DNA from 2 places in the Shouchella phoenicis genome. Region 2 is predicted to be linked to the other one. Evidence: riboswitches for the same ligand, from Rfam matches in the RefSeq annotation. Region 2 holds a riboswitch; the other holds the start of a gene.

Region 1 (16,464 bases), 740 kb from region 2:
CTGCCATGTTTTTTTTATGAAATTTTCATTTTTGATTCTAATGATAACAACCGTTCTTTATTTGTTAAACCTCCACCATAGCCAACCATGGCACCATTTGAACCAATTACTCTATGACACGGAATAATAATCGGAAGGGGATTTTGATTGTTCGCACCCCCTACTGCGCGAACAGCTTTTGGTGCTCCAATCATCTCCGCAATCTCTTTATAGCTTTTTGTTTCACCATAAGTAATTGTATTTAATGCAGACCATACTTTTTTTTGAAAAGGTGTGCCGATTAAGTCGATCGATACATCAAATTCCTGTCGCTCTCCGTTAAAGTATTCCATTAATTGTTCAGCAGCCAGTAATGACTCATCTTCTCCCAATTCAAACCATTCGGGTTTCTTTCCAAATCGAGCTAATCGAGCTGCCAGATTCGCTTTATTTAAAGGACCAAAACTAAGGTGCGTTAATCCTTTATCTGAGGAAACGATCGTCAAAAGCCCTATTGGACTTTGAACCTCTTTCACATAAAAACTTGTCATGACGTGCATGCCACTCCCCCGTTTCTCTATTCGCCTTTCTGCTTTAAAAACGCAAGACCCTTTTCGATTTCATTTTTTACATCTTCATCTTGCTCATTCAGTTTCGCATCCTCTAATGCCTTTTTTTCGGTTTTACTTTCACTGATTTTTCCAATTGCCCAAGCAGACGTTCCCCGAATGACAGGTCTTGGATCCTCAGTTAAAAGATGAAGCAACGTAGGAAGCGCAGATGTTTCTCTATAATGGGCTAAAGCAATAATCGCATTCCGTTGAATGGGCTTCTTTCCTCGCCAAGATCCTGCCATATGACCAAATTCTTTTTTAAATGCCTTATTACTCATCGTCAGTAAAGGAATAAGCAAAGGCTTTATCTTCTCTGGATCGGGTTCCATTTCAACGTGCTGATGATGGTCCTGATCTCTATTATATGGGCAAACAAGCTGACAGGTGTCCCATCCATACAAGTAATTTCCGATTTTTGAACGATACTCTTCAGGCATAAACCCTTTAGTCTGAGTTTGATACGATAAACAGGCTTGAGCATTTAAAACACCAGGCTCTACTAGCGCACCAGTTGGACAAGCATCAATGCATTTTTGACAAGAGCCACATAAATCTTCGATCGGCTCATCAACAGGAAAAGGGATTGTGGTTAATAAATTCCCTAGAAAAACATAGCTGCCTAGCTCTGGCGCAATAATAAATGTATTTTTTGCACTCCAGCCAATACCAGCTCTTTCTGCGACTGCTCGATCCGATAAAGCACCTGTATCAACCATACGGACCGTTTCAATTGATCCACACTCTTGCATCAGAAAATCTTCAATCTTTTTTAGTCGATCATTTAAGACATCATGATAGTCTATACCCCAAGACGAGCGGGAGAAAAACCCTCTTCTTTCTCCTTTTACTCTTTTTGGTGAATCTGAAAGTTTGGACGGATATGCCACGGCAATCGAAATAATTGTTCGAACTTCTTTTAAACTTAAGCTCGGATCAATTCGTTCTTCAAGGTGAGGGTGTTCAAATCCCGATGCATATCCTTTTTCTTGATGGGCGATGAGGCGGTCTTTTAACGACAAAAAAGGATCTGCCGTCGTGATCCTTACTTTATCAATACCGATCGTTTTACTGTATTCGAGTAATTTATGCTTTAGTAACTCAACATTCATATGATTTCTTCCTTTTTCATCAAAACGTTTGATTTCTTCTAGCATACAGAATCATAATAGGAAAGTAAATGTCAGTGGAGAATTTGGAGGAACAACCGTGGAAATAGGAATTATTCATTACCAACATATACAAATAAGTGAGTCATCAACGATGTTAAAAGGAAGACTGCAATTCCATCAAGAGCTTCTTCATATGGAAGTACTCGATAAAGATTTATCGACGAATCCACCCTTTCCTCATCATAAAAAGGTTTTTCAAGCTGTACAAGAAGCTAATTTTTTCAAACCTGTACAATCAGCCATTGATTTAAATCGCTTTTTTATGTTGGAGTATCAATTACCCATCACGTTGCACGATTCGCATTCACTCGTAAAACCCTTGTATAAACAAGGATATTCTCTTTATGATCAAAATAAAGAAGTCGCCTCACCTTTCTATGTTGATACGACCACGACTACACATACAGATACAACAGAAGCTGTTCAGTTTTTTTTCTTCTCTCACGCATCCATTGCACAAAACGCGGAGAAACTTCTACAAGCTGCTGGAACGATGTTTACCCATATTCACGGCGGAACGTTCCATTATGAATTGCTTTAACCCGTTGTTTAGAATTTTGTACAGGGGGAATAGTATCTGTACACAACGTTAGTAGGAGGATTTTATAATGGCACAAGAGAAAATTCAATCTGTTTTAAACAAACAAGTAGCAAACTGGAGTGTTCTTTATGTTAAACTCCACAATTATCATTGGTATGTGAAAGGGCCTCATTTTTTCACATTACATGAGAAATTTGAAGAGCTTTACAATGAAGCAGGCGCTACGGTTGATGAGTTAGCTGAGCGATTACTTGCTATTAAAGGGTACCCTGTTGCAACAATGGAGGAATACTTAAAGCTGTCGTCTATTGACGAAGGGAATAAAAATTTACAAGCAGATGAGATGGTTGCAGACTTAGTTAGTGACTATGAAAAGCTTGCAGATGAGTTGAAATCAGGGATTGATGTATGTGGCTCTCTAGATGATGATGCTACAGAAGATATGTTAATTGGCTTAAAAGAAACTATCGAAAAACATGCCTGGATGTTACGTGCGTATACAAAACAAACATCGGATGTTCGTTCATAAGAAAAGCTGCCCGCTTGGGCAGCTTTTTTAATGCTTCATTGATGTTGTAATGTACGCATATAAAAGGTTGTACGTCGCTTCAAGCGATTGTTCGTGGGTTCGCTCCATTGCATGAGAGCCTTCAATGCCTGGTCCAATGAGCCCATGGACAATATCATGACCTGAACGAATCGCAGCTGATGCATCTGACCCATAATACGGATAAATGTCTAACTTGTACGGGATCTCGTTATTCTTACATAGCTGAACAAAGTGATTTCTTAAGCCATAATGGTAAGGACCACTTGAATCTTTCACACATATGGAAACAGTATACTCATCAGACTGTTGACCATCTCCAATCGCTCCCATATCAACCGCTACATACTCCACAACCTCAGTTGGAATTGACGCATTCCCTCCATAGCCAATCTCCTCATTATTTGAAATGAGGACATGCGTCGTATAAGGCAGCTTCGTTTGACTTGCTTTTAATTCTTTCATCAACATTAGCACTAAGCTTACACTTGCCTTATCATCCAGATGCCTTGATTTAATAAATCCTGTCTCTGTTTGCTCAAAGCGTGGTGCAAAACTCACAAAATCCCCCACGTCAATGCCAAGCTGACGTAAGCCCTCTATGTCCTCCACTTTCGCATCAATACGAACTTCCATATTCTTTTGCGTTCGTTCAATCGTTCGGGAATCTTTATAAACGTGAACGGAGGACTGGTGCACCACAACCGTCCCAGAAACCGTGCTTCCATCGCTTTTATGGATTGTCACGTATTCCCCTTCAATAGACTGATAAGCAAATCCACCGACTAAATCTACTTTTAATCGCCCATTCGGCTTTAACTCTTTAACGATTGCTCCTAGCGTATCAATATGAGCCGTGACCATTCGGTGAGAAGTGGTATCTTCTCCCTCAATCGTTGCAACTAAAGCGCCTTTGTTTGATTTCCGATAAGAAATTTTGTGCGTTTTTAAAAATGCTTCAACAAACGCAATCGCATCTTCAGTGTAGCCAGACGGGCTTGGAATGTGAACTAACTCTTTTAATAGCTTAATCGTTTCAGTTTTCTTGAACTTCATTACACATACACTTCACTTTCAATGTTAGATCCTTTTATTTTATCGGTACGAATGCCTCATTTCAATCTTTTATAGCTCAATCTTCTTCTTAAGGAACAACACAATAAGTGAATAGAGGAGAATGAGCAAGCCAAGGTCCCACACAATTTGTGCAGAAGTTACAGATTCAAAAGTAGTCGTAATAAGCGGAACTGATTCATCTACATTCTCGCTGAATTTAAATGTTAGATAGGGATAGAGCAAGATAGCCATTAATCCATATGGAATGAGGACGAGATACTTCGTCCATGTCTTCACACCAAAAAAAATAAATGCTGGAAAAAGCACCGAAACGAGTGAAAGAAATTGAACAATAAAAGCCATCCAAAATGCTTGAAGTGGATACTTTACGATTGATTCAATATCCTCAAAGAATTCCACAATCATGCCTTCTGTTGCTGCAAATTGAATAAACGTTAACAAAACAATTGCCACAAACAAGAACTGAACGTTCAACCACATATAAGTGGATACCATTTTGGAAAATAATTTCACATGAACGGATCCTGGTGCAAGATACCACTGTATTTGCGTCCCTTTCCGCCATTCTCTCCAGACAGACTCAGCAATAATTAATATGGAGGCTAAGAAAAAATAATACACTAAAAGGACAAAAACTAACGTCATATCTACAGCATCAAACGGTTGTCCAAAACGCATGCGAATGACACTCGCCGCTACCATCATGACAAAAAATATGATTGCTGCTATCACATTAACCGGCAAAAGCAAGCGCAAATCTCTTTTTAGAAAAAAAACAAATTCCTTCATTCTCTCCCCACCCTTGCAAATAAATCTCGGAGTGAAGCGCTGTGTTCGGTCCGCCACGCCTCTAAATCTGGAATGGTTCTAACACCGTTTCCCTCTATAAAAATGGCTCCGTCAGCAAGCATCTCCACATCTTCATACGCATGCGTAGCCATCACAATGGTCCGACCGCCTTCAAGCAAGAAATCTGTTAATATTTGTTGCATCGCTTCTTTTTTGGTGGTGTCGAGATTCGCAAGCAGCTCATCAATAAATAAAAACGGCTTTTGTGTTGAAATGGCTATAATTAAGGATAAAAGATGACGTTGCCCCGTAGAAAGTGAAGCCCAATTGGTTTGAATTGGAACGTTCATGTCTTCACAATAACGTAACGCTTGATCTTTATTGAAATCAGAATACAATTTTTTTTGTTGATCAATGATCACTTCCGCCGATTGATAGATTGGGAAACCTGCTTGTTCTGCTACGTAACTAGCTTGTTGCGCTCGACCGATCCGCTCCTTTTGATCATTTAATTGAATGGATCCTTTTGAAAATGGTGCTAATCCGGCACACATCTTAAGCAAAGTTGATTTACCAGAGCCATTCGCACCTATCAAAACGATAAAATGATTATGATCAAAACGAAAAGATAAATCGTTAAATACCTGTTTACGTCCATATTTTTTATGTACATTTTTGACTTCAACCCTCATCAATCTCTCACCTCCTTTACTGTTTTCGTAAGAGCCTCTATCATGGTTTCATCGGTGTAACCCAGTTTGCGCATATACTTCACAAGCTCATTTAATTGTTTTTGCGCAAGCGCTTCTTTTAATGATCGGATTCTTGCTAAATCTTCTGTTACAAATGTCCCTTGTCCACGTTTCGAAAATGTTACTTCTTCCCGATCCATCTCTTGATAAGCTCGAGACACCGTATTGGGATTTACTTTTAACGTTTGTGCCGTTTCACGGACAGAAGGAAGTTTATTACCAGGCGCTAGCTCAGCGCTACAAATCTGTTGGTAAAAGGAATCAACAATCTGGGCATAAATGGCTTTGTTCGGATCAAACTGTATAGACAAACGCCATCGCCCCCTTTCTAAAGCAATAAGCCAGGCGTCTAGAAACGCCTGACTCTTCCATTAAAGCACATCTCGTTTTTTAAATACAAGATGAGCAACTAGTAAAATAACCACGATATGTGCAAGTAAAAATGCTAGCGAAGCCCACATACTCTCAAAAGGTGGTGCCCCAAACGCCATGTCCGTTGAATAATAATTCCCAAAAAACTCAACATGCGATACGATGATCCATTTTGACCACTCATACTGTGAAATAAACAGCTGGACTAAACTGCTAAAGAACATCGGAGCGAACGTAATAATGATCGTTAATGCGGTACTTTTTGTTAGAACAGCGATGAGTGTCGCTAGCGCAATATAAAATACAACAGTTGGCAACTGATAAAGCGCCATTTCAAAAACGTTAGAAAACATCTCTGTAATCGATAACCCTTCGGTACTGAAAATGAATAAGCCTGTCACAATAGAAACAATGACAATCGCAAAAAACATAAAGAGGGAGAAAAGTAAGTTCCCAAACCATTTACCAAACAGTAAGGCATGTCGTGAAGTCGGTCTAATTAACAATTGTTTGATTGTGCCATTTGCAAATTCTCCTGCAATTGCTCCGGCAATAAGCACAACGCCAAATAACATCACAAATGTAGGAAACATGAACACGCTTATTTCTGCAAATTCTGCGGCATTCATGGGATCTCCCAAGTTAGCCTGAGTTAAAAGGGAAAGCCCCACTGCACCTGCAAGAAATACGCCCATCACGATGATAAATACCCAGACTTTTCGTCCGTACCAAGACTTTAACCACTCATTGTATAAAATGCCCATCATGATACTTCCTCCTCTCGTTCTTCGGTGAGCGTAAAGTACGCATCTTCTAAACGATTTTGATACGTTACGCCATAAACGTGAACCTGTTCTTTAATAAGTGCTGCTACAATGTCTGGAATCTCTTCATACGATTGTTTTTCTAATTCAACCGCTGTTCCATTTTGTTTAACCGTCCCGTATGTTGATAAAATTTCAAACGCTTTTGTTGCTGGTTTTGCTTCAATTTTCACCGTTAAGGTTTGCTCGGTGCGTTCATCCTCATTCATTGAAATTTCGTCTACCACTTCACCTTTTTTGATAACAATGGCTCGGTCACATAGCGTTTCAATTTCACTTAGCTGATGACTGGATACAAGTAATGTCACACCATCTTCCTTGGCTAACCGTTGTAAATACGACCTGAGATCTCGAATGCCTTTCGGATCAAGTCCATTGGTTGGTTCATCTAAGATCAATACAGAAGGACGATGCAAAAGCGATACCGCAATTCCTAACCGTTGCTTCATTCCCAATGAATAGGACTTTACTTTTTTCTTCATTGCCCCTTCAAGTTCAACTAAAGAAACCACTTCTTTAATACGCTCTTTTGAAATGGACTGATGACTCAATCTAGCAAAATGCTCAAGGTTTTGCTGACCAGTTAAATAGCCATACAAATCCGGATCTTCAACGATCGCACCTATTTGCGCCAAGGCTTCTTTTCGACTTGTTCGAACATTTTTCCCTTCAATAATGACATCCCCGGAGTCTGGAGCAATAAGGGAGACGATCATTCGAATCGTCGTTGTCTTTCCAGATCCATTCGGACCTAAAAACCCATAAATTTGACCTCGTTTTAATTGAAAATTCATGTCTTTGATAATATGATTTTTTCCGAATGACTTATTAAGACCCTTAATTTGTAACGGAAAATCTGTCATGTTTGTTTGTTCCCCCTATCCATGTATTAGTGTTCTACTTAAATAGTACACTAATATTGTTTTGTGCACAACCACTTTTTTCATAAAAAACACACCTAGGATTCAATTACCCTAGGTGTGTTTTTGCTACATCTTAAACGATACGTATTTGATTTCTAGATATTCGTCCATTCCTTGACGGCCACCTTCACGTCCAATTCCACTTTGCTTAAAACCTCCAAATGGCGCTTGTGCAGCCGATGGGCCACCGTCGTTTAGCCCAACAATTCCGTATTCAAGCGCTTCGGTTACGCGTATCGCTTGATTGATATCTTTGGTGAATACATAAGCGGCTAATCCGAAAATTGTATCATTAGCTCGCTCAATTGCTTCCTCTTCTTGCTTAAACGTTGCAATTGGCGCTACCGGACCAAATGTTTCTTCAATCATACACGCCATATCATCGGTCACATTTGCCAACACGGTAGGCTCCATGAAAAGACCATTGGTATTTGTACCGCCTGTCACAACGGTAGCTCCTTTTTCCTTTGCATCTGCTATATGCGACAAGACTTTGTCAACAGCATCTTGATCAACAAGTGGACCTATATCAATATGTTCATCTAGACCATTACCGACTGTTAATTTCTCCACTTCTGCCTTCATTTTCTTCGTAAACTCATCAGCAATTGACTCCTCGACGTAGATGCGATTCGCACACACACATGTTTGTCCACCATTACGAAATTTAGAAGCAACGGTATCTTGTACTGCTCGATCAAGGTCCGCATCCTTAAAAACAATCACCGGCGCGTGACCACCTAACTCTAAAGAAATCTTCTTCATCGTTTCTGCCGAATCTTTCATTAGTGTTCTTCCTACTTCAGTTGAACCTGTAAACGTAAGCTTCCGAACTCGGTGATCTTCTTGCCAGACTTTTGATATGTCACTAGAAGCGCCCACAACGACATTAATGACGCCAGCAGGAATACCCGCTTTTTCAGCAAGCTCTGCTAACTTTAATGCTGTTAACGGAGTTTGCGAAGCAGGCTTGATCACAGCTGTACAGCCGACTGCTAATGCAGGTGCAATCTTTCTCGTAATCATTGCTGCTGGGAAGTTCCATGGCGTAATGGCTGCTACGACACCGACTGGTTGCTTAATCGTAAACAATCGCTTGTCGTCTGTGGAAGCAGGTATCGTTTCTCCGTAATTCCGTTTTCCTTCTTCTGCATACCATTTAATAAATGAATTCGCATATCCAATCTCACCACGAGACTCTTTCATGGCTTTTCCTTGCTCTTTTGTCATTAAGGTTGCTAACTCTTCAGTTTGTTCTTCAATGTATTGGTGCCACAATTCTAATTTCTCACTACGTTCATACGTGGAAAGTTTTGACCATGTTTTAAATGCTTCAGCAGCTGCATCTGCTGCCGACTTCGCTTCCTCTGTGCCACCTTTTGGCACTTGATCAACAACTTCTCCATTAGCTGGATTTGTAATATCGACTTGCTCTAAGTTTTCCCCAACCCATTCACCATTAATATATAGTTTCATTATAATACCCCTTCCAAAGACTATTTTCTTGTTCTGTTCCCTACTGACTTTTTTTAAAACTTTTGCAATGTACATCTACGGCGCAACATATTCAACAAAAAATTAAATTGACTGAAAGTATTGAACTTTTATAAGATCGTCCTTATAATAAGAATCACTCACTTATAATCAAGTTTTAGTAGGAGGTGTTAATTACGAAGGCGGAACGGTTTATAAATCAACTAGAAAATACGCTAAAACATCAATTTGACGTTTACGCAAATGACAAACTAGAAAACCTCCCACTGCGGTTTAGCGCACATTATTACCGAAGAGACGATCGGTACATGTTCACAAAAAACGTAACCGTTTGGAGTGTTGAGAACAATCAACACATTTTTTTATATGAAGCACACGAAGGTACAACAGAAGAATTCGAACAATTCAAACAAGAATTAGATTGCTATATCCAACAACATAAAAGTGACCGCACAAGCCATATGTCTTCCATTTATATTGGCATCTTCTTGTTGCATACAACACCAAGTATAACACTAGAGAAAAAAGCAAAAAGAACGAGAAAAGTTTCGTTTATTCAATGGGGAAAATCAGGCTGGTATGAACGTTATCTTGGCGTACTATCCATACCTGAACAGAGACTAATTATAAACAAGAAAGGCAATCCATTTATTCAGCCATTTATTGAGGCAATAACGGAATAATGAGAAGGCGGGGGTAACAATATGAATTTTGTCACACTTATGTTAATTTGTGGTGCCATCTTAATTGTCGCTTATTTTACATACGGAAAATATTTAGAAAAACGATTAAAAATAGACAGTAGCCGTAAAACACCTGCGCATACGTTATACGATGGGAAAGAATACATCCCAACTAAAACTCCTGTATTAATCGGCCACCACTTTACAACCATTGCTGGTGGAGGTCCTATTACTGGTCCAATTGCCGCGATCGTGTTTGGCTGGCTACCTGCCGTAATCTGGATTATTGTCGGTAGTATTTTTGTTGGTGGAACTCACGATTATGCATCACTCCAAGCGTCTGTTCGCCATAAAGCAAAATCGATTGGGGAAGTCATTAAAGAATACATGGGACGACGAGGGCAGCTCATGTTTCTCTCTTTCGCTATTGCGACACTAATTTTAATTGTTGGCGTGTTTGTCATATTAGTTGCCAACACTTTTGTTTCTTTCCCCGGTGCTGCAACGGCTTCATTACTCTTTATCGCTGTTGCTATGGTGTTTGGTGTTCTTGTTAACCAGGTAAGAATGAATCTCATAACAGCAACGATTCTTGGGACGATTGCCATGGTTGGAGCCATTTGGTTAGGTCTTACCTTTCCGCTTGAATTAAGTGCAACCGCTTGGTCCTTTATTTTAATTATCTATGCTTACTTTGCATCTGTTTTACCTGTTTGGCTCTTGCTCCAGCCACGTGATTATTTAAATTCTTACATGCTCTATTTCTTAATTGGTGGTGCCTTTTTAGGACTACTCATTGCTCGACCGACAATTCAAATGCCTGCATTTACTGGGTTTTATAACGATCAACTTGGATTTTTATTTCCAATATTATTCATTACCATTGCTTGTGGTGCTATCTCTGGTTTCCACTCCCTCGTCTCTTCTGGTACGACTTCTAAGCAATTGGACAATGAAAAAAATGGGCGCTTTGTTACGTATGGTTCGATGCTTTTAGAGGCGTTCGTGGCTATTATTGCCATTGGTTCGGTTGCTTACTTAACGATGGGGGAATTTTCAGCGCTTATGGCGCAATACAACGATCCAATTAGTGTGTTTTCTTTAGGAATTGGTGAGTTTATGAGCACGTGGGGCTTACCTGTTCAAGCTGGAATTACGTTTACCGCACTAGCAGCATCGGCTTTTCTAATGACTACACTAGACTCTGCCACACGGCTAATGCGGTACACCATGACTGAACTTGGAGATAGTATTCAAGTAAAAGCTCTGACGAACAAACATTTCGCGACAATTGCCGGTTTGATTGGCGCAACAGCGTTAGCCTTAACCGGAACATGGCAAACGGTTTGGCCGTTATTCGGAGCCGCAAACCAGATGCTTGGAGCCTTAGCTCTTTTAGCTGTCACAATGTGGCTTGTTAAAACAAAGTCAAAAGCCTTGTTCGTCATTATTCCCATGATTTTCATGTTCATTGTTACTACGAGCGCCCTGCTCGTTATGCTCTACTCGAACTTCATGGCGCAAAACTACTTGCTTTCTGTGATCTGTTTTATCCTTTTCGTGATGTGTGTGTTCCTCGGAATTGAAGGCGCAAGAAGTGCTGGTAAGAAAGATAAGCCAACCGATTCAACAAACTTAAATGCATAAAAAAGATGTACGCTTGCGATCAAGAAGACCTCGAGCGTACATCTCACGCTTATCATTAAATTGATAAGCTTTCTTTGTTTGTTTACTGAACGAGTTGAGATCGTTTCGCTTTCGCTGCTTTAACCATCGCTTTAAGTGCTTCTACAGTTTCAGCTTCTTTTCTTGTTTTTAACCCACAGTCTGGATTAACCCAGAAAATGCGTTGATCAAGAACTTGCAGGGCGCGATTAATACTTGTTTCCATTTCTTCTTCTGTTGGTACACGTGGACTATGAATATCATAGACCCCTAGCCCAATTCCTTTGCTATACGTATAGTCTTCAAACGCTGTAATGAGTTCTCCATGACTTCGTGACATCTCAATTGAAATAACGTCTGCATCAAGTCCGTCTATCGCTTGAATAATATCTTGGAAGTCAGAGTAGCACATATGCGTATGAATTTGCGTTTGTGGCTCAACCGATTTCACAGAGAGCTGGAATGCTTTAACAGATTGATTTAAATAGGCTTTCCACTTCTCTCTCTTTAATGGTAACCCTTCTCTTAATGCAGGTTCATCTACTTGAATGACTGTGATTCCTGCTTTTTCTAAAGCGAGCACTTCTTGTTCCAATGCAAGGGCAATTTGATTCACCACATCTTCTGCTTGTAAATCAGTCCGTGGAAACGACCAGTTGTAAATCGTGACAGGTCCTGTTAACATCCCTTTGACCGGTTTCGACGTTTTCGATTGTGCGACTAATGTTTCTTTGACAGTCATATCATTTTGGAAAAAGACGTCTCCGAAAATAACAGGCGGTTTCACGCATCTTGACCCGTATGATTGAACCCATCCATTAGATGTGAATTCAAAACCACCTAGCTTCTCGCCAAAAAATTCGACCATATCAGTACGCTCAAACTCACCATGCACGAGTACATCTAACCCAATCTCTTCTTGGATCTCAATCCAACGCTCAATTTCAGCATTGATAAAGGACTCATAGGCTTCATTCGTAATTTCCCCTCTTCGCCATTGCAACCTCGTTTTTCGAACGTCTGCTGATTGCGGAAAACTACCAATTGTTGTAGTCGGTAATGGTGGGAGTTGGAAGACCTCTTGCTGAAGTTCCATACGTTTATTCGCAGGAACCGCTCTTTTAGAATCTTCTGTTTTACTGAGATCTAAAGCGGTACGGACTTCTTGGTTTGTGCGACTTGCAGATTGGTTTAACGTATCAATCGCCCGTTTTCCTACTTGCAGCTGTTTCAGCTCTTGCTGCTGATTTAAGACTGCTTTAAGATCATTCAACTCTGCTAATTTTTCTTCTGCAAATGATAAGGCAGCTTTTAAATTTTCAGGTAGCTTTTGTTCATGTTTCAGCGTTACTGGCACGTGAAGCAAGCTACAAGAAGGTTGAAGGATTAATTGTTCTTGCCCAACTATTTTTGAAAGTTCTTCCACCATGGCATGTGTCTTCGTTAAGTCTGTACGCCAAATGTTTCGACCATCAATTAGTCCAGCTGCTAATGTTTTTTCTTTCGGAAACCCATGTTGCTTTATTTTTTGTAAGCTATCACTATAAATAAAGTCGAGCCCAATACCAGCAACAGATAGTTTCGTAAAACGACTAAAATCATCGACTCCTTCAAAGTAGGTTTGTAGAAGAAGATTGGCTTTTGGTGCTGACTCTGAGAACCACGTATACACTTCATCTAAAATCGCCCACTCTTCTTCAGTCACATCCCCAACTAAAATAGGCTCATCCACTTGAATCCAGTCTACACCAGCCTCTGCCAGCTGATTTAGCACGGTTGTATATAAAGGCAATAAACTTCGCACATGATCAACAAATGAACGACTGCCATAATGTTTTGATAGTTTAACAAATGTTACAGGGCCCAAGATCACAGGCTTTCCGGTAACCCCTAGCTCTTGCTTCGCTTCCTCAATTAAATCTAACCAGCGATTGTTTACGAGCTCCGGTTCTCTACCATCAAGTTCAGGTACGATATAGTGATAATTTGTGTCAAACCATTTCGTCATTTCAGCAGCAACCGCATGCTCACTGCCTCTGGCAATCGCAAAATACGAATCTAAATCAACGGTTCCACCTTCATAGTCAAAGCGATCAGGTACTAAACCAAATGCTGTTGCTGTATCGAGTACCTGGTCATAGTGAGAAAAATCGCCAACAGGGATATAGTCAAGCCCTGCATCCTTTTGCTTTTGTAAATGATTCAGACGTAATTCTTTTTGTTTTTTTACGTAGTCCTCTTGCGATAGTTTTTGATTCCAATAGGCTTCTAGATTTTTTTTCCACTCTCGTTGCTCCCCGATTCTTGGAAAACCTAAGCTTGAACTTCTAACTCCACTCATTTTTTCTGCCTCCTTAAATAGTTGTACTCACCATAAAAAAATCCCTTTCAAGAGAAAGGGATAGGAAATATACCAGAAAGTCACTAGCGAATGAACATGAACAACTAGTTTAAAAGGCATGATTTCCACTCTTCTCTAGATCCGCGTAGAGCTAAGCAGAACGATTCGGCAGGCAATCTGACTTCGCACATAGGTGCGTCACAGTGGCGGGACCGTCTTGGATTTTCACCAAGTTCCCCTATTAAGTAGTTGGACACTACACCGTTTCGTTTCACATATGAAATTAAAAAAAACCTTTTCAATGAAAAGGGTTTATGCGATCACATCGCATCCCCCTTATCTGCCAAAGTTCCCTTTGCTGGAATTAGCACCTTTTCCAATTGGAAAGGTTGCTGAAGCTTCGTCGGGCCAGTCCCTCCACTTCTCAATATAAAGAGTGTTTTCTTATGTATGAGTATTCAATTAATTTAGCATAAAGACTGAAAACTGTCAAAAGATAATTCATACAAAAGATCCATTTTCATTTACTTATCGACTCAACCACAAAATTAACGGCTGTAAACCCTGCTTTTATCGCGGAAATCTGTTAAACTAAGAAAGTTGACGTAAGGAGGAACATCTATGATAAAGAGAAACGATCCTTGTCTATGTGGCAGTGGGAAAAAATATAAAAAATGTTGCATGCAAAAAACAGAATCAAAAGCAATTGTCTCTCAAGAGCTTCATCAATTAGAAACGGAAATGCTTTATACTGCATTTACCCGCTACCAAAAGGAATTAACAAACTGGGTGCAAAGTTACCACCATGTTTACCCAGACGTCGAAGAAAATGTAACCGAGACCCTTTCAAGTATGCTGCTTGTATGGCTCATTTTTCACAAGCCAATTGAAGCAGATGGGCAAACCATATACGATACATTCCTTGAAAGCAAGTTGAGAAAAATTAAACGTCCACAAACAGCTACCATTATAGAAAGCTGGAAAGGGACAAAACCTGCTGTTCTTGAAGTAGTATCGGTACATGAAGATCAATGTGAAAGCATCCATTTATTCACAAATGAACGCTTAACACACATCATTCCGTCTGAACATAAAGACACAGTCGAGCCTGGCTCAACAATTATTGGTTTTCCTGCCAATGGTGAAAACGCTATGAGCTTTGTCGGTCCAGTTATTAGTCATGTACCTGCTAAAACTGCAGACATTAAAAACAAAATTGACGCATTCCGTTCAGATTCTGAAGGAGACAGCTTCACCTCTAAATGGCCACAACTTCTTTCATCGTTACTTGCGGAGAATACGCCTATCGTAAAGGCTGCTGATGATTTTGAATGGTCATCTGAACAAGTAAAAGAAACTGCCGATATTCTTTTGAGCGGCTTGAAAAAAGATCAACATCCACCGGAAATTGAACAACTTGCATTAGAAAAATGGCATGCGTTTACCTCAGCTAAAAAAGTCAATATTCGTAAGCCTGAAGCATTTGCAGCTGCAATGGAATATGCGCTACAAGAATTTGCGCCGCTTTCCGTTACACAAAAAGCATTAGCTGAAAAATATAACGTTAGTGCATCAACTATTTCGAGTCGTTCGATTGAAATTACAAACGAATTGCGTCTAGCAGAATAATTTTTGAACAAAAGAAGGTCTGATTTATGCGGAAACCATCCCTTCATACAGTGTTAGGAGTTGCTTTGCTCCTACTTGTTGTACTTGGATTTATATTCGTCCTGTACTATTTTGGCATGATTAGTCTGTTTTACCTTTTGGGAATTGAATATCGATCGCTTTGGTCTTTAGCCTGGTTCGTCATTCTATTTCTTGTAAGTGGCTTGATCATTGAAATGATAACGAAAAGCCTCATTTATACCGTTGTACCTAAGGTAAAGCGCTATTCTTTACAAAAAGTATGCGAAATTACAATCCAGTTTGTGTTCATTTTTCCGCTTATTCATTTTCTTGAACGATTGTTTACATCGATAACGATTCCAGTTGTTACACAAGCTGCACTGGCATTCTTAATAGTTACGATTGAAACACTCATAGAAAACAAAGATTATACAAAGCGAAATAAACCCATTTGAGAATACTCAAATGGGTTTTTCGTTACGCAACGTTTTCTATTTTTTGATCAACCTCTATAATTACCTTCTTTGATTCTCGATATCCAATGTATACAAAGAAAAGACCGATTAACAGATAGCCGATTGTATAATCAAATGCAGCATTTACTGCTAACGAAGGTGCATTCATAAAGCCGAAAAAGGAAAGAAGCGCACCAATTGCTGAAAAGATCCCTGCTTTATAGAAGTCTTTGTCAATTAAAAAGACGGTGATAGCTCCTAAAATAATGGCTGTAAACATGGCACCTTGTCCAAGTGGGACGATCCCTTCAGAGATGCCCGCAACAACATCAGGTGCTGGATTGTTAAAGCGTGTCATCATGTAGTTCGCAATATAAGGAAGAATGGCTAAGGCAATGGCTGGATAGTAACGCTTTGCATTATTTGCAAACGTACTTCCGATCATTGACATCCCTACAAAGACTAGAATTGGGGCAACCGCAGCCATTGGAATTAATGCCGAAAAGGCACCAATAAGTCCCGTAATGGAAGCAAGAGCGAAAACCCCAGCATTTAAAATGCTATAGCCACGGCCAGCACCAAGCTGTTTAGCTCCCACAGTTGCAATATA
Region 2 (16,464 bases):
CTTGTTCCAAAAAGCGTTGTTAATTGTTCACTTGTTAGCCAATCTGTTGTTTGACCAACCCCTTGGATCTGTCCGTCTTTTAACAATAACACTTTATCACAATACAAACTTGCTAAATTCACATCATGCAAAATACACATAACTGTTAGCTTTTTCCTTTTCACAAGCTTATGTAAATGGTCCATCAGCGAAACTTGATGCGCCAAATCCAAGTGGTTTGTCGGTTCATCTAGCAAAAGTAAATCTGGATTTTGTGCTAATGCGCGCGCTAACCACACTCGTTGACGCTCCCCGCCACTTAATGTGCCCATAGCTCGATCAGCAAAGCCCGCAACACCGGTTTCGTTCATGGCCTCATTAATAATTGCATCGTCAGCTGCTGTCAGCTGCGGTAGTAATCCTGTTAAATAGGGATAGCGCCCTAGCTCAATCACACTGCGTACCGTTGTTTGAAACGTATTCGTGCGATCTTGAGACAATACAGCCATTTTTTGCGCACGAACTCGATTTTTCATCTTGGAAACGTGTTGACCTTCATAATAAACGGCTCCAGATTGATAGGGCACTACCCCTGTTATGCTATGAAGTAACGTTGTTTTCCCACTTCCGTTTTCACCAATTACACCGAGCAGCTCTCCTTTTTGAACCGAAAAGGAGACATCGGTTAGAATGGTGCGCTTATTGATTGCGACATTTACATTTTGAACTTCCAGCATTCTTTATGCCCCTTTCCGTCTTCGATTCTGTCGATAGAGCAACCATGCAAATAATGGGGAGCCGACAAGCGCTGTAATGACACCAATTGGCAGTTCTGCTGGTGAAACGATGGTCCGTGCCGCTAAATCGGCAAGGATTAAAAATCCACCACCTGTTAATCCTGCCAAAGGTAATAAGCGTTGATGACCCGGTCCCCAAATCAAACGAACCATATGCGGGATGACGAGACCGACAAATCCAATTGTTCCTGAAACGGCTACAGCACTTCCAGTTAACAACGTTGCCGCAACAAGAATGGTGAACTTTTTTCGTTTGACCGATACACCTAAGTGATGGGCACTTGTTTCACCATACATGAGGGCATCAAGCTCCATTCGACAGATCCACACGAGAACCGCACCGACAACTAAAAAAGGGAGAATTAAGTAGACATAGGACCACCCGCGCATGCCGACGCTTCCCATTAGCCAATTAATAATATGGCGCAGTTCTTCTTGGGACAATGCGACGATTAAGGATAGCCAAGCGCCAAGAAACGAGCTAGCGATAATCCCTGTTAATATAATCGTCTCTGTTGCAAAAGAACGTTGTACAAGGCGTGTAAACGTAAGAACGATTATTAATGTAGCCAGCCCAGATAGAATAGAGACAACGGGCAACGTCCATATGCCTATGAAGGAAAATTGAAAAAAAATAACCGTAACAGCACCTAAAGCAGAACCTGATGATACCCCAATCGTAAAAGGATCTGCTAACGGATTTCGTAATAAACCTTGAAACGCCGCTCCAGCCATCCCAAGCGAGGCACCTACAAGAAAAGCCAACAACACACGGGGCAATCGGATTTGCATGATAATTTGTGTATGTGCGTCATTTAACGAGACATCAAAAGGAATGTGCAGCCCTTGTTGTAAAATCGTTAAAAATACTGTCCTTAACGGTATTTGAACACTCCCATAACTAATGGATAATAAAAAAATAAACACGACAATTGCACTGGTAATAAGATAAGGTCCTACTTTCCTTATCCATGTTACAGGTTGACTCATTCTTTACTCCTTACCCTTCCTTGAAGGACAGAAAAAGCTGCACATGTGAACTCATGTGCAGCACGACATTGCTCTTTTAAACAATGGTTTCTTTAGTCCACGAAAGAAAATCCGCTTACTTATATGGCAGGTCCTCTGACTTTTACACATGTGTAATTACAGTGGCGGGTCCGTGCTAGATTTTCACTAGCTTCCCCTGTTAAACAGCCTACAGACTGCATCCATACAAGCTAATCTTTGTAGATAAGCTTACCATTCTTTTGTTTCTTATGGAACAATAAATATCGCCTTTATTCGTCAGCGCCCTCAATTTTTCGCGGAATTGTAAAGCGGAATGTTGTTCCCTCTCCTAACTTGCTTTGGGCCGTAATGGTTCCACCATGCGCTTCTACAATGTTCTTCGCAATCGCGAGTCCAAGACCTGTCCCACCTCGTTGTCTCGTTCTCGCTTTATCAGCTTTATAAAACCGTTCAAAGACGTATGGTAAGTCTTCTTCCGGTATGCCCGAACCAGAGTCTTGCACCGAAAATAAATGCGAGTGGGCATCCTTTTCATAATTTAAGTGGACAAATCCACCTTTTTCCGTATGACGAATGGCGTTATGAATTAAGTTTGTTAACACTTGCTCAATTCGATCTGGATCAAACGATGCGGTAGGGTTCCCTTCATTTTGGAACAACTGGATCTCAATTTCTTCTGTTTTTACATAGCTAGAAAATTTCCGTACAATTCGCTCCAAATAGTCATGTAGCTCCAGTTCATCAAGGTTTAATTCAATATAACCTGCTTCCATGCGGGCCAAATCAAGCAGCTCATTTACTAAGCGTCCCATCCGTAGAGATTCATCGTAAATGATTTGCGCTACTTCTTTTTGCTCCGCTTCTGTTGACGTTACACCATCGACAATCGCTTCACTGTATCCTTGCAACATCGAAATTGGCGTTCGTAGTTCGTGGGATACATTTGCAATAAAGTCTTTACGTAACTTGTCATGTCTGCGTTCTTCAGTGACATCACGAACAACGGCAACCGCACCACGAATGTATTGACCTTCATAGAGCGGCGCCATTAAAATCGCCATGCTTCGCCCTTGAACGGTCTTTTCTTGTAGTTCTTCATGCTCTTGTTCTACGACTCGTTCAAACAAAGGCTGCAACAGTGCAGGCACTTTCATTTTAACCGTTGTATCCGTTTCCCCTTCTTCAAATAACATCATTTGCATCATTTGATCGGCTTGTGGATTTGTCAATCGAACGAGGCCATGCTTATCAAAGGTAATGACCCCATCAGCCATACTAAGTAAAATGCGTGAGAGTTGTTCTTTTTCCTGATTCAGTTCGGAAATATTGCGATTCAGCTCTCGACGCATACGATTAAACGCAATTGCCAGTTGTCCAATCTCGTCTTGCGTTAAAATCGGCACTTTCGTATGAAATTTCCCTTGCGCCACTTCAAGTGCTGCTTGCCTCATTTTTCGTAAAGGTGCGGTGATACGAGACGAGAGAAAGAACGCAAAAATGGTGGTTAAAACGAGCGCAATACCAGCAGACAAGTAAATTAAACTACGTGTTTCGGAAGCTGCTTCTTCAATTGCTGATAAAGGCTGGTATAAAAAAATCATTGCATCAGACTCACCTGCTTCTATAGGTGCGCCTAATATAATCATTTCTGTTTTTTCATCCTCAGACCCTGCCAATGAGTAGCTATCGGTTTCAATGACTCGCTCATCAAACGTTGACCAATTTTGAATCAGTTCAGCAGCAATTTGCTCTCCTTCTCGTCCATCAGCAGTACTCCACACACCAGTTTGCGGGTCAACTAATAAAAGATTAACCGAAAATTCTCGGCTAATCGTTTCTAAATATTCATACGTACCGTCAAGCTCTTCATGACCCTCTAACGTGGATATGGCCATGTTGGCATAACTATTCAATCTCGTTTCCGCTTCTTCTATCGAATTATTTTCTGTAAATCGAAGCATCATGACCATAAGAACGGTCAAAACAACTGTGACAAGAAGTAAAATCGTTAACCATAGTTTTCCAACGACACTTTGCCAAAGCATCAGCCGCTAACAGCCTCAAACTTATAGCCTACACCCCAGACCGTTGAAATAATTGATGATACTTCCGGCGACACACGATTTAATTTTTCACGTAGACGTTTAATATGCGTATCAACCGTTCGTAAGTCCCCAAAGAATTCATAATTCCATACATCTTTTAATAATTGTTCACGAGAAAATACTTTATCTGGTGATTGCGCTAAATAAAACAGCAGCTCATATTCTTTCGGCGTTAAGTTAATTTCCTGTTGATTCACACTAACACGATGGGCATCATTATCAATTGTAAGCGGACCAAATACAAGCATATCTTTTGTATGCGTATCCGTTTGAACAAATTGTGTGGCGGATGCACGTCTTAACATCGCTTTAACCCGTAAAACAACTTCTCTTGGGCTAAATGGTTTTACAATATAATCATCTGCGCCTACTTCGAAGCCTTGGACACGATTTGCTTCTTCGCCTTTAGCGGTTAACATCATAACTGGCGTCGCTTTTGACTTACGTAGTTCCTGACACATTTCAATTCCATCCATGCCAGGCATCATAACGTCAAGCAATATTAAATCGTAATCGACTTCTAACGCTTTAAACAACGCTTCTTCTCCATTTGTTGCTTCATCTATCTGATACTCTTCCCTTTCAAGGTACATCTTTAATAAACGACGAATACGGTCTTCATCATCAACGATAAGAATACTTGGTTGATAATCCATTAGTAACCTCCTATAGTGCACTTCTCTTTTCATTATAAACATGCTTGAGCGGTTTTATTTATTGCGGTCCATTTTAGTCTATCATGGTTGAAAAACAATACGCCAATCATGGAACACGGATCGGAGAAAAAAAAGAATTGCTACAATACTATTGTAACAATTCCGTCATAGTTGCTGCATTATGAAGCGTAGGAATGCAAACCTGCAATGACTAAGTTTACAAACACCAGGTTAAACATAATAATGGCGAAGCCTATCACACATAGCCAAGCCGACTTTTCGCCGTGCCAACCTTTGTTTAAACGTAAGTGTAAGTATGCGGCGTAAAACAAAAATGTAATAAGCGCCCATACTTCTTTAGGATCCCAGCCCCAAAATCTTGACCAAGCAATTTGCGCCCAAATCATCGCGAAGATCAATCCACCTAGCGCGAAAACAGGAAAACCAATCGCAATTGCACGATAGCTAAATTCATCAAGGGTTGCTGGCTTCGACACTTTAAGAAGCGGCTGAATGGCAAGGCCAATTCTTTTACGAAGCAGCAAACGAATGAGCCAGTAAAGAACAATTCCCACTCCAAAAGCCCAAATTAGCGTGTTAAGATCACTCGCTTCAATGTTTCCTGGTACAGAAAATAATGGTTCCATCGCTCCTTCTGTTTGAAGCTCTCCTTCATTCGGACCAATTAGAGGCGGCACCTCATACACCATCATTGCTTCTTGCTCATTTTCATCAATGTAGCTAAACGTTGCTTCATAGTTCGCTGCAGAGAATCCGTGTGCGACAAGGGCATGAGCCACGACGCAGAGCAACCCGTACATCATCAATTCAATGATACGCGGCTTCCAACTTTTTTGCTTTAAATCAAGAGTTCGTAATAAATAGGCAAGACCCGCGGCAAAACCGATTGCGAGCAAACCTTGTCCAATTGCTGTTGTAATGATATGTAATTTCAACATAAGCGGCATTTGTAGCGAAGGCACGAGAGGTGCAACCGCTGTCGAAAACGTCGATGCATACACGATAAGCAGCATGACCGTTGGCATCGTAAATAAGCCAACAACATCTGCTCGGTTTGGGTAAATAAAATAAATAATGCAAAACGCAAGGGCAATTGCAATTGCTAAAGCAGTCATGTATTCAAACATATTACTAACTGGTGCATGACCGGAAACAGACCACCTTGCAAAGAAATAACCGAGGGAAAGCGCAAGTCCAATAATTGAAAACGCGATCCCCCACTTGCTTGCTTTTGTTTGCGTATGCGTCTGCGCTTTTCTTTGCTTCGATAAAGAAAAAGCAAAGAAAATGGTTGCCGTTAAAAACGCAAAAAACGCAACAAGCAGTAAATTAAAACTTAAACTAAGCATGTTTATCTCCTCTTTTCCCCGAATCATCATTCGAGCTTTCCGAATCTTTCAGTTCTTCTTGGTCAATCGGAGTGTTTACATTCGTGTCCTGAAGGCTTTCATTCATTTCCTTTTGGAACGACATCCAATTTCGATTTGTATGACCTGCTACCCAAATTTTATCGTTTGTCTGTTGAATCCAAATCCGTCGATGGGCCCAATAAGAGCCTTGTACAAGACCAATGATAAAAATACTCCCTCCGGCAATTAACATTGGCAACGTTTCATCTTTTCGTACCGTTAAGATACTTACATTTGCCAAATCAACATCGACAAACGTCATCTTATACTCATTATCTTCTAACGGTTCAAGATTTTGCTGGATGCCGACGACACTTGTTTCTCCTTCAGGGGTTTCTGGTGTTGTCATCTCAAAAATAAAATAAGGATTATCCGGAATATTGTTCAAGGTTGATGGCTCGTTGTTAGAATTCATATAAAAATTCGGGAAATAATTCACTAGCCTTACAGCATAGCCATCACCTAAATCATAATCTGCTTCTGGATTAATCAAATTAATTGTTAATTCGCCAAAGGTTTCAGCTGATTCTTTATGCTCTAGCGTAAATGTCATCTCATGAAGTTCATTTTCGCGAAAATCGGTTTGATAGAGGGAAAAAGAATCAAACTGTAACGGATCATTAACGAGAATGTTTTTTTCTTTTACTTGTTCAATCGAATCGTCACCTAAGATACCTGAGCGCTTATAGAGAACAGCATCGGTTTCAAAGGACTCGGTTACAACTGAATTGCCTTGCTCAAACGATTCTTGAAAGCGCTCGTCCTCTTCATCGTAATAGCTGATAGAAAAACCACGGTTCTCAACAAGATATTCGGAAGCTTCGGGCACTGGCGCCCGCTCTCCCTCTCGTACCCACATCGTTGCGTCTACATACATCCCTGGCAGGTAGCGCATGAGGCAGCCAGCTAAAAAGAGAATTAACCCGACGTGATTTACGTAAGGACCCCAACGAGCAAAACGGTTTTTTTCTGCTAAAAGATTGCCATTTTCTTCACGAACCTTGTAGCGCTTTTTTATTAAGTTTTGCTTTACTTTTTCTAAGTCAGCAGATGCTACTTGCGTTGCTTCAGTTGTCGCAAATAGTCTTTGCCTTGTCATAAAGTGCGGATGTCTTGTAACCCGCTGTGCTTTTAATGCCTTATAAAGCGGAATCCCACGATCAAAACTTGCTACAATAATGGATACTGCTAACATAATGATAAGCGTTATGTACCACCAAGAACTATAGAGCTCATTTAAGCCAAGGTTATAATAAAGCAATCCAAGCGACCCATATTCTCGTTCGTAAAACGTTGCTGCTTCTTCAAGACCAGGTCGAAGGTTTTCTTGTGGAAATAACGTACCAACTGCCGAGGCGACTAATAAAATGACAATAAGCCATATCCCAACTTTTACCGATGAAAAAAATGCCCAAATCCGATCTAATATCGTGCGCTTTTGCTTCTTTGAACGGATCGCAGCTCCCTCATAACGCATATTGACGCCTTCGGTTTTTGCCTCTTCCGTTAGAGGCTTTCCACATGCCGCGCACATGTCCGTTCCCGTTTTGTTGACATGACCACATTCACACGTCACGCGCTCTTCTTTCATCTTCTCACCCCCGTCTTACCCCTCGGGTACTACCTTTTCAAATAAGTCCCTTACCATTGCTTCTGTCATTTCCCCTTGATAATAATGCTGGACTTCTCCATGTTCATCAATAACAAGTGTTGCCGGTAATGGACGAATTCCATAAGCCCGGGTTACTTCTTGTCTACTATCGATTGCGATGGGGAACGTTAAATTGTGACGAGAAACGAACGAATCGACCGTTAACTCAGACTCGTCCACATTAATGGCAATCATTTCTACATCGTCTTCATATTCCTTATAGATTGATTCAATATGCGGCATTTCGCGCTCACACGGTTCACAATACGTGGCCCAAAAATTTACGAAGACCCCTTTGCCCTCTTGTTGCGCCATTTCAAAACGATTATCATTTAAATCTCGCAAAGCAAAGTTTTCAGCTTGATCCCCTGCACGAACAACACCATCATTTGATTGAGAATTGGCATAAAACGTATAGCCAATTGCACCCGCAATAACTAGCAAGATCGCTAGACGAGTAATGGTACGTTTTTTTTTGCTCAACGGATGCGCCCCCCTTCTTTTTGTGAACGTTTTCGTACACTTCCATTATAACGTGGGAAAGAAGTGAATTTTATCTTTTTTATGACGGTTTCGTGACAGCCAATTCTTTTAGTTGCTTAATCTCAATCGCTTTAATTGCACGGTACTCACCTGGATTTAAGTTACCTAACGTTAAAAAACTAAACCGCTCACGCTTTAGCTTTTCTACTTGGTAGCCAAACGCTTCCATCATTCGACGAACTTGACGGTTTTTCCCTTCATGAATAATAATTCGAATAATCGATGTGTTTTTCTTCCGATCGCTTGAGAGCAACTTCACTTTCGCTGGAGCTGTTACACCATCATCAAGCTTCACACCTGTTTCAAGTTGTTTTAGCTCCTTGCGATCAGGTATGCCCTTTATCTTTACAACGTATTCTTTTTCAATCTTAAATTTTGGATGCATCAACAAATTGGCAAATTCACCATCGTTTGTTAATAACATTAAACCTGATGTATCGTAGTCAAGACGGCCTACAGGATAAATTCGCTGTGGGACATCGATCAGATCGGTTACTTTTTTTCGCCCTTTTTCATCATTTGATGTTGAAATGACACCTGTAGGTTTATAAAGTAAGTAATAGACTGGTTCTTCTTTATCTAAAGGGACGCCATCCACTTCTACTTCATCTTTATTAGGGTTCACCTTTACGCCTAGTTCTGTTACACGTTTTCCGTTTACCTTCACTCGCCCAGCTGTAATATATTCTTCTGCTTTTCGTCTTGATGCCACGCCTGCTTGAGCGATGACTTTCTGTAATCGTTCCATCTTTCTCACCTCTTGCATCATCATAACGAGTTTTCGATTGTGTTACAAGTGTCCGTTATAAGTTTCCTACTAGTTCAGCCCGTTGACTAGCGTTTTAAAAACGAAAAAAGCCTCCCTTATCAACATGTGATAATAAGATGGCTCTTTCGTTTATGAACCGAATATTAAGCTAACAATAAAAATCGCGGCAATAATTCCGACCAAATCAGCAAGCAGCCCAACCTTTAAAGCATCCCCCATTTTCTTAATCCCGACCGCTCCAAAATAAACGGTTAAGATGTAAAACGTCGTGTCCGTACTTCCTTGTAGCGTTGCCGCTAGTCGACCGATATAAGAATCTGGCCCATGGACAGCTGTTAAATCCGTCATTAAGCCGAGCGCACCTGTACCTGAAATCGGTCTTAGTAGAGCAAGCGGAACAATATCAGCTGGCACTCCGATCCAAGAAAGAACGGGTGCCATTGCCGACACAAGGGCTTCCATCGCTCCAGACGCACGGAACACATAAATCGCTACAAGCATGCCGACAAGATAAGGGATAATTGAGATGGACATTCCGAACCCTTCTTTCGCGCCAGACACAAATACCTCGTAAGTGGGGACTTTACGGATGGTGGCAATGAGGATTACCGTCCCAATCAGTAGTGGAATCATCCAAACTGATAGTGCCGTTAACCATTCCATTAAGACGACCTCCCTTTTCGACTACGCAAAAAATGAAAAAAGCGGTCAATACAAATGGCACCGATCATCGCGCAACCAGATGCAAAAATCGTTGTACTTACGATATCCGTTGGCGCTTCAGAGCCATATGACATTCGAATTGAGATCACTGTGGTGGGGACAAGGGTCAAGCATGCTGTGTTGAGCGCAAGCAATGTAATCATAGAACGGCTCGCTTCATCTTTACCCCCATTTAAGTTCTTCAATTCTTCCATTGCCTTAATCCCCATTGGCGTAGCCGCATTTCCTAACCCAAAAACATTTGCCGTTAAGTTTGATAAAATATAGCCCATTGCCGGATGGTCTTTCGGAACGTCTGGAAACACTTTTCTAGCAATCGGATGAACCATTTTTGCTAATTGGGTTAAAAGACCTGCTTTTTCTGCGACTTTCATCAAGCCTAACCAAAACGTCAGAACGCTAATAAGACCGATACAAATGGCAACCGCCTCTTTTGCCCCGTTAAATACACCTTCAGTCACTTCACTCATCGTTCCATTAACCGCTGCGTACACCAATCCTACGAGTAGCATCCCGGCCCAAATATAATTAATCATCTTGAACCAGCTCCAACGACAATGGAAAATAGCTGCCTAATTTTCTCCCAAAACGATCGTTCTTTCTCCTCCTCGCCTTCTTCATAATAAAGCGGTGTGCTCTCCATCTCTTCACCATTTGCGATGAAACTTAATGTCCCTACTGGCTTAGCCTTCTCTTCGTTAGTTAGCGGCTGCGTAGGAGGGTGTACGAATTCAAGTTTTGGCTGAATCGCGCTTCTTTCTTCAGTCGTTAATGGGTAAATAACTGGGTGTTTAATGATTAAATGATTAGCATAAGCATCATCTGTATCTACTTGCACCGGGCCAGCTTCAATTAATGTATGAAGCTGAAAATGACGAAAACCCCAATTAAATAAATTCATATGGTCGTCCCAATCATTAGGATCATTTAATGTCACTGTTATTAAATCCAGCCCGTCCTTACTTGCCGTTGAAACGAGCGTTCGTTTTGCTAATTTTGTATAGCCTGTTTTCCCACCGGTTGAATAATCATACTTTTCAGTAAGCAACCGATTTTTGTTGTGAAACACACGAACGTTCTCTCCTTGTGAACGGTATTTTTTTGTTGAGGAAATCGTTTGATACGATTCATTTTCCATTGCGTACTGGGTTAAAAGCGCCATATCATACGCACTTGATAAATGATCTTCATGTGTATCTAACCCATGTGGATTCCGAAAAAGTGTATGAGACATCCCAATCTCTTCAGCTTTTTCATTCATCATATACACGAATCCTTCTACACTTCCCCCAACATGTTCAGCAATAGCCATCGCTGCATCATTTCCGCTTCTCATCATTAGGCCGTAGACTAAGTCCTCTAGTTTCATTTTCTCGCCTGACACTAAATAAAGAGAAGACCCTTCTGTTCCTTCAGCATTTTTTGATATAAGGACTGTTTCATCTAATTTGCCAGATTCAATCGCTAGAATGGCTGTCATAATCTTTGTAATACTAGCGATTTTTAAAGGCTGGTGTTCATTTTTCCCAAAAAGAACACGACCAGATTCTTGCTCCATTAAAACAGCAGCCTGTCCGGATATTGGAAAAGTCACTTGCTCTTTTGCATACACACTGCTGGCTAGTACTTGTAATAAGAAGCAACAGATAATGATGCTAATCATGCCTTTTTTTATCATGGATCGGCTCAACTCCCGCACAGTTTATATAAAAATTTATGCGAACAAGCCCTAAATATGACAAGCTTCTTTAAATTCATGATCGAAAGGACGGTTAAATATGACGTTCTTTCCTACACAACAAAAAAAGACCGCTGTGCTTCGACTAAATGTCAAGCGCACGGTCTTTTGTTTTATCCTTTTGGTTTAAATACAAGTGCAGCGATAAATCCAAAGATAATGGCAGCGGATATTCCGGCACTTGTGATTTCAAAAATACCCGTTATAATGCCAATTAGTCCCACTTGGTCTGCTTCTTCCATCGCTCCTTGTACAAGGGAGTTCCCAAAGCTCGTAATTGGAACTGTTGCACCTGCACCAGCAAAGTCGACGAGCGGTTCATATAAACCAAATCCCGCTAATACAGCTCCGCTTACAACTAAAGTAGACATCGTATGTGCTGGCGTTAATTTACACACATCCATTAATAATTGTCCGATGACACAAATCGCCCCACCAATTAAAAAGGCCCATAAGAAAATCATTTAATGCGCCCCCTTTTGCGACTCAATGACGACTGCATGAGCGATGCACGGAATGGATTCTTTTTGTTGGAAAGAGAGAGGAGATAGTAGCGCACCTGTCGCCACAACAAGTAAGCGATTAAGTTGACCCGATTTCACTTGATTTAACAAGTGCCCGTATGTGACAACCGCTGAACAACCTGGTCCACTTGCACCCGCAATGACAGGTTGATTTTCTTTGTAAAGCATTAATCCACAGTCTTGGAAGCGGTCATGACCTAATTCATATCTTTTTTGCTTAAGTAAGTCACGGCAGATCGGCAAACCAATCTGACCTAAATCTCCTGTAACAATTAGATCATAGTCATCTGGTCCACGATTAAACTCCTTAAAATGGGCTTCAATTGTATCTGCCGCCGCTGGAGCCATTGCGCCACCCATATTAAACGGGTCCGATAATCCCATATCAATGACCTTGCCCATTGTCGCTCCGGTTACGATCGGACCATCACCTGTTTTTGCTACTAAAGCCGCACCTGCCGCTGTTGCAGTCCATTGAGCGGTTGGCGGTTTTTGGCCACCATATTCGGTTGGATAGCGGAACTGCTTTTCAGTAGCAGCATTATGACTAGAAGCCACGCTCACAACTTGATGTGCGCCACCAGCATTCACTAAAAAAGACCCTAGCGCTAAACCTTCCATTGATGTTGAACATGCCCCAAACATTCCTAAGTAAGGAATGGCAAGCGAACGTCCAGCAAAACTTGAAGGTGTCAGCTGATTCACTAGATCTCCTGCAAGCAGGAAATTAACATCTTCTTTTTTTACTGAGGCTTTTTTTAATGCGGTCGTGACGGCACCTTCAACAAGCATTGTTTGTGCTTTCTCAAATGATTTCTCACCAATCCACATGTCATCATGGAGTAAATCAAATGCTTCTGGAATCGCTCCATTTCCTTCAAACGGTCCTCCAACTGTACCTGTTGATACAATGACGGGATGAGAATCAAACCGCCAGCTTTGTTTTCCTACTAACATCACATCACCCCTGCTTTTATTAAGAGTGTTTTAACAAGAGCAATGACAAAAGCAGCCACCGTTCCAAAAACGATAACAGAACCTGCCAATTTAAACATATTTCCACCTACACCTAACACATAGCCTTCGGTCCGGTGTTCAATCGCCGCTGAAGCAATGGAATTTGCAAACCCCGTAACAGGAACCGCTGTACCTGCACCAGCAAATTGCGCAATACGATCATAAAATCCTAAGCCAGTAATAAGTGTAGCAACGAAAATTAACGTGGCCACGGTTGGGTTACTCGCAGTCTTTTCTGTAAAGTCAAAGAACGTGTAATAAAACACTTGTAAACATTGGCCAATAAAACAAATCGAGCCACCAATTAAAAAAGCAATGATGCTATTCTTCAATACTGGGCGCTTTTTCTCGTATTGCTTTGCCAACGTTTGATACTGTTGTTGTTCCTCAGTGAGTTTTTTCTTAGCCACGGTCATCCCTCCTATTCTTTAACATGGGCCTCGACTTTTTTTAATTCCTTTTCAACTTCGTCATTTGATAAATGATCTGTTTTAATCTTTTCCTCGGCTTCAGCTAATTCTTTATAAATTTTCTTATCCGTTGAAATATGAATGGTTGAATCTGGATAAAGTGATTTAACTGAATCAAATGCTTGTTTGCGCACATCTTTTAAATGAAAACGATCTTTCTGTTTAACATGTAGGGCCATAATCATGACATCACGATGCTGAATCCCTCTCACGCTTAATACTTCGTCCATTTTAATTAATTCTTCCTTTGCTCGATCGGACGCTTCTTGTCCTTTTCCTGCTGACTCTTGCAGCATAAATGCTTGCCCTTGCTCATCTTCATAAGCCGTACATGCAGTTAAGAAAATGATAAGTATAAGTGCTAGTCCTTTTTTAAACATTTGTTCACCCCCGTTAAGTAGAAGTTGCATGCTAGTTAGGGTGTATCAGATAAAGGACTTTACACATGAAATTATTGACATTCATTTGCCAGAATAGCTCAGCCATTGAAACAGAAACTAGTGAGATAAAGATACCTCAAACAAATCAGGTGACGACATGATGCAAAGCTATATATCCTTAACAACCGAGTTGATTATAGGTTTTTTTGCGCTTTTAATCTTATCGAAAGTGCTTGGAAAAAACCAAATTACCCAGCTCACCCCATTTGATTTCATTTCCGCTCTCGTAGTCGGGGAACTCTTAGGAAATGCGATTTATGATGAAAGCATTAATCTTGTTTATGTGCTATACGCCATTTTTATCTGGGGCTCTTTAATTTATTCAATTGAAATGATTACCCAAAAATTTCGTTTCACGCGGGGATTACTTGAAGGATCTCCCTCCATTATTATTGCAAAAGGACGTATTCAGTATGATGAATTGCGGAAGAATAAATTAGACTTAAATCAGCTACAGCACCTTATGAGAGAAAAAGGGGTCTTTTCCATTCGAGAAGTTCAGTACGGCATTTTAGAAACAAACGGAACGGTAAACATCCAGCGCAAACAGGCTTATAATACGCCGATAAATCAACAACTCGAGATTCATGAAGAAGAGCCTAGTCTCCCTGTTCCGCTAATTATGGATGGCGAAATTATTTATGATGGGTTGAAACAAATTAATCGCACAGAAGAATGGTTAAAAAAACAAATTGAGGACCGTGGCTTTTTAAGTCATCGCGCAATTTTTTACGCAGAGTGGCTGGACGATCAGCCAGTTTATATGCAGAACTATTCGCCATAAGAAACTAGTGAAACTTTTGATTAACAAATGCGTAAAAAGGGTATAAAACGATAATATAATTGTGTTCATCTCCTTTCTTTGTATACAATAGAAAAAGATGACACGAATTGAAGGAGGAAACATCATGGCAATGAGAGATGTATTAAATAATGTTTATTCTTTAGGGGTCGGAGCAGCGTCAGCAAGTAAAGAACAAATTGAAAGAACGGTTAACGACCTTGTGCAAAGAGGAGAAGTAAAGCGTTCTGAATCAAACCAGCTTGTTGATGATTTAATGGAAAAAGGAAGAAAAGCGCAAAATGAAATTGAATCGATGATTAGTGAACGGGTGAAACAATATTTAGTATCTATGGATGTGGCAACTCAAGCTGAAGTTGACGCCTTAAAAGCGAGAGTCGCGATTTTAGAGAAAACGATGAATGAAAAAGAGCTAACCGAATCAAAAAATGATTAACATGTAAGAAAGGACAATTCACCCAATGCTGAAAAAAAGAATGCGGTACCTTTCAAGGTATCAAGACATTATAACAGCGCTCTATCACTATGGCTTTGGTCAAATTGTCCGAGACATGGGTTTACTTGAACGTCGAAAGCGAACACGTTCAAAAAATAAAACGAAAAAAGACTCTGATCTCACAGTAGCGAAACGAATTCGTCTATTGTTAGAAGAGTTAGGGCCGACATTTATTAAGCTTGGTCAACTAGCGAGTACACGTGCTGATCTTTTCCCTCAGCACGTGCTTAATGAGTTAGAAGAACTTCAAGATAATGTTCCAAGCTTTTCATACCGTGAAGCGAAAGAGATTTTAGAAGAAGAACTAGATGCTCCAATTGAGCAACTTTTTCGCTCTTTTAACCCTGAACCCCTTGCAGCCGCATCAATTGGGCAAGTGCATGAAGCAGAACTGCCTACGGGTGAATCGGTGGTTGTCAAAATTCGTCGACCTCATATTCAACATACAATTGAAACCGACTTAGCAATTATTGAAGATTTATTAGAATTAGCGGAAGACCGCATAGCCTGGGTGAAAAAATTTCGCTTAATTGATTTGTTTCACGAGTTTGCTAGCGCGTTAAAACAAGAAATTAATTATAAAAACGAAGCACAAAACGCAGAGCGAATTAAACGTCAGTCTAAAAATGAAACCACTATGTACTCTCCCATTATCTATTCTGCTTACTCATCAATGAAAGTGTTGACGATGTCAAAAGTAGAGGGAACCAAAATTACAGAAGCTACATACGAAAAAGGATATGATCAAGAAGTAGTCGCTGAACGCTTTGCTACAGGTATGTTTGAGCAAATTTTTGTTCACGGTTTTTTCCATGGAGATCCGCATCCAGGAAACATTTTTGTAACAAAGAACAACGATATTATCTTAATTGATTTTGGCATGGTTGGCCGCTTATCAGACGAGATGCGTCATAGCCTAGCGCTGTTAGTTCAAGGGTTAAAAAGTCGACACACCGACCGCGTGATGGAAGCATTATTTGCAATGGATATTGTCCATGAAGATGTAGATCGACCCCGTTTGCATGATGACTTGGATTACTTGCGCTTAAAGTATTATGATGTGCCGATGGCTGAGATTTCAATTGGTGAAGCGGTGCAAGACTTGTTCGCTGTTGCGAACCAGCATGATTGTTTGATTCCTCCTGATTTAACCATGCTTGGAAAAGCGCTTTTAGCAGTAGAATCCATTGTTTCCCACCTTGCACCATCGATTGCAATTATTGATATTGTTGAGCCCTTTGGTCGAATTTTAATAAAAGAACGCTATGATCCTCGTCGATTTGCTCGGAAGATCCAAAAAGAAACGCAGGATA

What was found. A riboswitch is a leader RNA that binds a small molecule or an ion and turns the genes downstream of it on or off. The one in region 2 is predicted to bind cobalamin.
Region 1: it holds a riboswitch for cobalamin, as region 2 does, so the genes downstream of both, metE (5-methyltetrahydropteroyltriglutamate--homocysteine S-methyltransferase) here and ABC361_RS10780 (FecCD family ABC transporter permease) in region 2, are expected to answer to the same signal.

The regions. Positions count from the first base shown of each region.
Region 1 covers NZ_JBDFMQ010000001.1:1,258,542-1,275,005, reverse strand. The annotation lists gene ABC361_RS06975 (methylated-DNA--[protein]-cysteine S-methyltransferase) at 15-539, opposite strand; gene queG (tRNA epoxyqueuosine(34) reductase QueG) at 557-1,702, opposite strand; gene ABC361_RS06965 (hypothetical protein) at 1,800-2,303, shown strand; gene ABC361_RS06960 (Dps family protein) at 2,371-2,832, shown strand; gene ABC361_RS06955 (M42 family metallopeptidase) at 2,860-3,906, opposite strand; gene ABC361_RS06950 (hypothetical protein) at 3,976-4,716, opposite strand; gene ABC361_RS06945 (ATP-binding cassette domain-containing protein) at 4,713-5,408, opposite strand; gene ABC361_RS06940 (GntR family transcriptional regulator) at 5,408-5,779, opposite strand; gene ABC361_RS06935 (ABC transporter permease) at 5,840-6,607, opposite strand; gene ABC361_RS06930 (ABC transporter ATP-binding protein) at 6,604-7,527, opposite strand; gene ABC361_RS06925 (NAD-dependent succinate-semialdehyde dehydrogenase) at 7,654-9,063, opposite strand; gene ABC361_RS06920 (DUF8052 family protein) at 9,249-9,764, shown strand; gene ABC361_RS06915 (carbon starvation CstA family protein) at 9,786-11,411, shown strand; gene metE (5-methyltetrahydropteroyltriglutamate--homocysteine S-methyltransferase) at 11,494-13,770, opposite strand; cobalamin riboswitch at 13,921-14,051, opposite strand; SAM riboswitch class I at 14,104-14,206, opposite strand; gene ABC361_RS06905 (SEC-C domain-containing protein) at 14,392-15,399, shown strand; gene ABC361_RS06900 (YrvL family regulatory protein) at 15,426-15,854, shown strand; gene ABC361_RS06895 (NCS2 family permease) at 15,877-16,464, opposite strand, start outside.
Region 2 covers NZ_JBDFMQ010000001.1:2,000,762-2,017,225, forward strand. The annotation lists gene ABC361_RS10775 (ABC transporter ATP-binding protein) at 1-716, opposite strand, end outside; gene ABC361_RS10780 (FecCD family ABC transporter permease) at 720-1,766, opposite strand; cobalamin riboswitch at 1,875-2,007, opposite strand; gene ABC361_RS10785 (ATP-binding protein) at 2,057-3,832, opposite strand; gene ABC361_RS10790 (response regulator transcription factor) at 3,832-4,548, opposite strand; gene ccsB (c-type cytochrome biogenesis protein CcsB) at 4,728-5,918, opposite strand; gene resB (cytochrome c biogenesis protein ResB) at 5,911-7,569, opposite strand; gene resA (thiol-disulfide oxidoreductase ResA) at 7,585-8,112, opposite strand; gene ABC361_RS10810 (pseudouridine synthase) at 8,192-8,920, opposite strand; gene ABC361_RS10815 (spore maturation protein) at 9,071-9,604, opposite strand; gene ABC361_RS10820 (nucleoside recognition domain-containing protein) at 9,604-10,200, opposite strand; gene ABC361_RS10825 (D-alanyl-D-alanine carboxypeptidase family protein) at 10,197-11,342, opposite strand; gene spoVAE (stage V sporulation protein AE) at 11,516-11,866, opposite strand; gene spoVAD (stage V sporulation protein AD) at 11,867-12,883, opposite strand; gene spoVAC (stage V sporulation protein AC) at 12,883-13,359, opposite strand; gene ABC361_RS10845 (hypothetical protein) at 13,365-13,793, opposite strand; gene ABC361_RS10850 (DUF421 domain-containing protein) at 13,954-14,637, shown strand; gene ABC361_RS10855 (phasin family protein) at 14,762-15,091, shown strand; gene ABC361_RS10860 (ABC1 kinase family protein) at 15,117-16,464, shown strand, end outside.